Regions from separate parts of the Brevibacillus sp. M2.1A genome, predicted to be linked through region 2. Evidence: riboswitches for the same ligand, from Rfam matches in the RefSeq annotation. Region 2 holds a riboswitch; the other holds the start of a gene.
The links. Region 2 has a riboswitch for S-adenosylmethionine ahead of metK (methionine adenosyltransferase). Riboswitches for the same ligand answer to the same signal wherever they lie in the genome.

Region 1 (3,422 bases), on a different contig from region 2:
CAGCGGATTGCGAACCTCATGTGCAAGCGATGCAGCAACATGACTCATCGTCTGGATTTTTTCGTTTTGCGCGTGGCGGATAAACAGCTCCTTATCCGAAACGCATTTGCTGAAAAGCGACATTAATAACCAGAGGCCGAAAAAGTTTTGAATAGGAATCACTATGGTGTAGTAAACGAGGTGTTGAGTTACATAGGTGGGAAAAAAGTAATAGGTAGTCCCTAAAGCAACCGTAGAAAAAATCGCACTCGTCATAAAAAGATACAGTGTTTTCCGATAACTGGCTTTGTAGTGTCGATACAAAAAGAGTGATATGACAAAATTGACTGTAAGGATCAGCAGGGCAACCCATGTTCCTTCGCCACCGAGGTAGTACCGATAAACCAAGGCTTCAATCAGAAGGAGCAAGGCAATCTCGACTCCGCCATAAACCAGTCCGAAAAGAATGATGACATGTCGGATATCAAAAAACATGCCATTCGTGACACTCGGGGCGAAGGTCATCGCGAGAAACATGCAGGCTGAGCTGGTGATGACAATAAAGGAACGGCTGTAGTTCCTCATTTTGTCACGGTAATAAATGTTGAAAAACACAAACGGGATAATGGCGAAACACCATTGAAGAATGACTTCTTTTAATAGACTCATGTAGCATCCCCATCGCAAATATTTGCTAGGCTTGTATCAATCTACGATAATTCGACAAGACACAACAAAATCCCTCTTGATGTTACAGAAGAAACTGGAATATTTATCAAGAAAATTGTTTCGTAAACCTAGTTGACAGATAGGTAATTGCCAGATTATATTCTGTATATACTTATACAAACGTTTTGAAAATAGAAACAACTCTTATCAAGAGAAGGCTGAGGGAATGGCCCTATGAAGCCCGGCAACCTAGCACGAGAGAATGCGTTCTTTCGAGCCAAGGTGCTAACTCCAACAGGTAGAATACCTGACAGATAAGAGGCGAGAATCTTGTCGATTTTTGTCCTCTTTCTCTGTGAAAGAGGATTTTTTGCGTAGCTGTCGTGGGGAAGAAGCGCATTTCCAGTCTACGCTTCGGCCTCCGCCCCGCTGTGAGTGAAGACTGTCCGCTTCGGAAGAAATAGCGGGAGCGCTTCAAACGCAGAAGGTTCAGGAAGGATTTCATAAGTGAAGCCGCTATTTCTTCCTACGCTGAGATGGGCCCCAGAGGCGCTTGGACTGGAAATGCGCTTCTTCTACGAAGTTTTTTTCCTTTTTGAAAGTGAAATCAAAAGAAGCTTCGATCGAATGAGGGGAAACAAAATTTTTAATTTTGTTATGTGTTTTAAAAAGAAAAAGGGGGAACATCTCAATGAAAAAGAAACTCGGTCTGATCACATCACTTGTTTTGGCAGCATCTGTTCTTGTGACGGCATGCGGCAGCGGGGCAACAACGGGAACCGGCAGCACAAACGGCGGTGCTTCGGGAGAGAAGGCGAAGAGAATCGCATTGATCATGCGTCAGAACGTAGGAACGTTTTCTGCACAATACATCAATGGCGTGAAGACAGAGGTGGAGAAAAACGGCGGCGAGTTGACCGTTTTCAATGCAGATACCGATCTGGCAAAAATGGCGTCCAATCTCGATGCGGCTGTGAACCAAAAGTTCGACGGCATTCTGATTGATCATGGTACGGCGGAAGCGTTGCAGCAGGGCACGCAAAAGGCCGTGGATAAAAAAATTCCGGTCGTTCTATTTGATACAGACATCAACATTCCGGGTGTGCCAGTTGTGGCGCAGGATGACAATAAGTTGGCAGAGCTGAGCCTGGAGAAGCTGGCGGCAGATACAAACGGCAAAGGGAATATTGTGAAGATTTGGGTAGCTGGCTTTGCGCCTATGGAAAAGCGCCAAGTGACCTATGAAGCTTTCCAGAAGAAATATCCGGATTTGAAAGAGATTGCGGCATTCGGTTCTGCTACCAACAATACGGCTCTCGATACACAAACGCAGATGGAAGCAATCTTGAAAAAGTATCCGAACAAAGGCGACATCACAGCGGTATGGGCGGCATGGGATGAATTTGCCAAAGGGGCGACACGCGCCATCCAGCAAGCAGGCCGTACGGAAATCAAAGTATACTCCATCGATTTGAGCGATGAGGATCTGCAAATGATCCAGGCGGAAAACTCTCCGTGGGCAGCGACGGCAGCAGTAGACCCATCCAATATCGGACGCATCCATGCCCAAACCGTGTTCCAAAAAATCAAAGGCGAGCAGGTGCCAGACAACGTGAAGCTAACCCCAGTGCTGGTGAAACAAGAGGACCTGCCGAAGGATAAAAAAGTAACGATGGGCGACCTGTCCCAATACGTAAAAGAGTGGGGCAAGTAAGAACCAAATTGGCTTTTCCCGTTGAGCTGTAACCGTCAACGGGATTTTTCCTTATAGAGGTGGGAACACGCAGGTAAACAGGAGGTGTGAAACATGTCCACATTGCAGATGAAAGGGATGGCGAAGCAATTTTCTGGGGTTCCTGCCCTGCGATCCGTCAATTTTGAGGTGCGTGCAGGAGAGGTTCACGCACTGCTCGGAGCCAATGGCGCGGGAAAGAGTACCCTGATGAAAATCCTCACGGGAGCGTATCAGGCAGATGGCGGTACGATCACCATCGATGGACAGGCTGTGACGATCAATTCGCCGCAGGATGCCAAAGCACAGGGCATCCAATGTGTATATCAGGAAGTGGACACCGCCTTGATCCCGTATTTGAGCGTCGCCGAAAACATATTGGCGGACCAGCTCGTCCAGGCGAAAACCAAAGGACTGATCAACTGGCAGAGCTTGTACAACGAAACGGAGCAGATTTTAAAAAACTTCGGCTTTTCCATTCCGGTGAGGATGCTCGTCGAGGAATGTACGCTGTCGGAAAAGCAATTGATTTTGATTGCACGGGCGACCGTCCAAAAGGCGAAGTACGTTATTTTCGATGAACCGACAGCGCCGTTGAGCACGAAGGAGAGCGAGCGGCTGTTTCAAATCATTGCGCAGTTGAAAAAAGCTGGAGTCGGGATCATTTATATCTCCCACCGCCTGCCGGAAATCTTTGAAATCTGTGATCGGATCACGATCATGCGCGATGGACAGCACGTCATGACCACAGACACGGTGAATACCAACATGGACGAAGTGATTGCGAACATGCTGGGCAAAAGCTTTGACGAGGAGTTCCCGAAGCTCGAAGTGCCGATTGGCGAAACGATTTTTGAGGCGTCAGGTGTAGCTGGCGGCAAAGTACACGGAGTCGACCTGCAGGTGCGCGAGGGAGAGATCGTGGGTGTCGTCGGTCTAGTCGGGGCAGGGAAGACTGAGCTCGCCCGATTGCTCTTCGGTGCAGATGAAGCAAAGGCTGGAGCCATTCGATTGCATGGAAGACGTATCCAACTGCGCTCGC
Region 2 (3,422 bases):
CGCCCCGCAATCGCGAAGTTCACTGAAGGGTAGCCGTATGTACGTAAGATCGGAAATGCTTCTTTGTAGTAACTCTCATACCCATCGTCAAACGTAATCAAAACAGCATTCTCAGTCGGTAAGGTACCCGTCTCCATAAATCGCAGGAACTCCTCCAACGAAATCGGATTCAGGTCGTTATCATGCAAAAATTTCATGTGTCGGGCAAATTGATCAGGAGCTATGACATACCGCTGATTCGATTGATCCGTGACATGATGGTACGTCAAAACCACAACCTGATTGTTATACCACTTTTTCGTTTGAACCGCTGCTTCTTCAATTGGTGTGACGTTTGGCTCAGCATTTTTTGTCTCACTTATGCTTATAGACGTATCCACTTGGGGAAAAGGTTGCACTTCTTGTTTATTCTTTTTTTCCAGAAAAGATTCGCCTAACAACCCAATAGCCACTGCAAAAAACAAAAAAGTAAGAAACACGATCAGGAAGAGCCTTCTGTTCGGCAAAAAAACCCCTCCTCTACTTCCTCACTAGGAGATTCGACACAGTCCTACAAATTCCTGTGCAACAATTGACCCAATAATTGGATGACTTTGCACCTAACATGAAAAAGAGCCCAGTAGCAATACCAGGCTCTTTTTATGTCATTCAGCAATATTACAGTTGAGCAGCCTCTTGCTTCAGAACTTCTGCTTTGTCTGTTTGCTCCCAAGGAACATTCAGGTCATTGCGTCCGAAGTGGCCATATGCAGCTGTTTGTTTGTAGATAGGACGACGCAGGTCGAGTTGCTTGATGATACCAGCAGGACGCAGGTCGAAGTGTTTGCGAACCAATTTCACCAGAGCTTCTTCGGAAATAGTACCTGTACCGAAAGTATCTACTGCGATGGAAACTGGCTGTGCTACACCAATTGCGTAAGCAACTTGTACTTCGCATTTGTCTGCGAGGCCAGCAGCCACAATGTTTTTCGCTACATAACGAGCTGCGTAAGCACCGGAACGGTCAACTTTTGTTGGATCTTTACCGGAGAACGCACCGCCGCCATGACGAGCATAACCGCCGTAAGTATCTACGATGATTTTGCGGCCAGTCAAGCCAGCATCCCCTTGTGGTCCGCCAATTACGAAACGGCCAGTTGGGTTGATGAAGTATTTGGTTTCAGCGTCCAACAGTTCAGCTGGAACAACTGGTTTGATTACGTGTTCAACCAGATCTTGCTTGATTTGCTCCAAAGTTGTTTCAGGAGCATGTTGGGTAGAGATAACGATTGTATCGATGCGAACTGGTTTGTCGCCATCGTACTCAACGGTTACTTGTGTTTTTCCGTCAGGACGGAGGTAAGCAAGTGTTCCGTTTTTACGCACTTCAGTCAGACGACGAGCCAATTGGTGGGACATGCTGATAGGAAGTGGCATCAGCTCAGGTGTTTCATTGCAAGCAAAACCAAACATCAAACCTTGGTCACCAGCACCAATAGCTTCGATCTCAGCGTCAGTCATTTTGCCTTCGCGCGCTTCTAATGCTTGGTCTACACCAAGTGCAATGTCAGCAGACTGCTCGCCAATTGCGGTAATAACACCGCAAGTGTCAGCGTCAAAACCAAATTTCGCACGGTCATAGCCGATTTCACGAATGGTTTCACGAACGAGCTTTTGGATATCCACATAAGTGTTTGTAGTGATTTCACCTGCTACGAGAACCAAACCAGTAGTTACGGAAGTTTCGCAAGCTACGCGAGCGTTAGGATCTTTGGACAGGATCGCATCCAAGATGGAGTCGGAAATTTGGTCACAAATTTTATCCGGATGTCCTTCAGTTACAGATTCGGATGTAAACAGACGACGACCTTTTTGCAAAGCCATGAGAAAATACCTCCTTTGACCTCATACAAATAGTGTGGTAGCCGAGTCAGGATTTTATCTACGTAAACGCAAATAAAAAACCTTTTCCATTTTTTAGGAGGAAAAGGTTTGAGCGTTTTTTGCTTCCTTCATCCTCTTATCGGCCAGAACAGATGTCCGTTCTGCTGGTTAGCACCGCTCTAGATCGGTTGCCGGGCTTCATAGGGCCAGTCCCTCCGCCTGCTCTGGATAAGAGTATCCATTACGGATAATAGAATAATTGTTTTTTTCAGAGATGTCAATAGGAAAAATTTTACTTATAGTTGATAGGCCTTGGAAAGTACCACTACTACCTCGGCACGAGTTGCCCTTCCATTCGGTTTAAAGGAAGAACCGTACCCATTAACCCAATTTCTTGATGTCAAAGCCTCAATAGCAGGAGAAGCCCAGTGACTCGTTGGCACATCCTGATAATTGGAAGTACCACGGTTATACATCAACACATTACGTGCTCGCGCGATCATTACCGCCATCTCTGCACGCGATATCGGCTGATCCGGCTTCATTTCATTCTTCGGATACCCTTTCAAAATTCCCAATTGGTAGGCTACACCCAGGTTGTGATACGCCCAGTGCCGCTTTGGCATATCCCGGAAGGTCGTTTTTCCTGTATAGGTAGTCGCTACCTTGGAACCGGTCGCACGCATCGATTTAAGCAGCATGGTCGCAAACTCTGCACGGGTCACTGCCTGATTCGGCTTGAACGACGCATCATTAAATCCATTTACAATATCGCGTGAGCTGAGTCTGACGATCTCTGAGCGCGCCCAGTGGTCCGAAATATCGCGATAGCCGGCTATCAATTTTTGCTGCGTCACCGTGAGTCGGTACGATTCATATTTGAACGAAGTACCGCTATTAAGGCGCACATAATATTTTCCTGGCTGCAGACGCAAACCGATAATATCGTTTCCTCGGTTAGACAGCTCCGCTACCTCATTCGTCGAAGCAATCGCATAGTTCATGTTTCGATCGCTGTAGAGCGCGAAACGAAAGCCGCTATCGACAGGAATGTATGGCGCTCGGAACGTCACATACGATTCACTATTCACAGTAAATTGGAACCAGTCGGAATCAGTAGCTGTCGGTATCGTCCCTGACATCACTGTCCCCCCGCTTAGCGGAGACGCTTTTTGGTAGGTGTCATTCGGCTCATTAAAATCTTTTTTTACTGGCGTGTATCCCAGATCCAGCTGATATTCGCCATTCACCGCATTGCGATTGTACTCACTCACACGGATGTAATACTTGCCTGGTGACACTTCTTTTTGAACGCGCTCTGTCGGATTGTCCTTTGTTCCATTATCGTAGTTAGGGTCCCAGACAACCATCTTTTTTCCGACCTCTTGTTTACCGATACTCAGCAATAGATCGACACGCTTGTTATCAGGACTAACGGAGACATCCAAATGCCCGTATTCACGAACATAGTAGGAGAACCAATCCTGATCCCCTTCATCGTGAAAATTGCCTGTTACACTGATTTGGTTGCCTACGAGCGGCCTTGCCGTCTCTTGCGT

Region 1: another riboswitch for S-adenosylmethionine. It lies ahead of HP567_RS28250 (sugar ABC transporter substrate-binding protein); the one in region 2 lies ahead of metK (methionine adenosyltransferase).

The regions. Positions count from the first base shown of each region.
Region 1 is NZ_JABSUY020000001.1:5,927,487-5,930,908, reverse strand. It holds gene HP567_RS28255 (ATP-binding protein) at 1-648, opposite strand, end outside; SAM riboswitch class I at 850-969, shown strand; gene HP567_RS28250 (sugar ABC transporter substrate-binding protein) at 1,340-2,362, shown strand; gene HP567_RS28245 (sugar ABC transporter ATP-binding protein) at 2,456-3,422, shown strand, end outside.
Region 2 is NZ_JABSUY020000002.1:83,253-86,674, forward strand. It holds gene HP567_RS29645 (polysaccharide deacetylase family protein) at 1-506, opposite strand, end outside; gene metK (methionine adenosyltransferase) at 658-1,863, opposite strand; SAM riboswitch class I at 1,997-2,098, opposite strand; gene HP567_RS29655 (S8 family peptidase) at 2,160-3,422, opposite strand, start outside.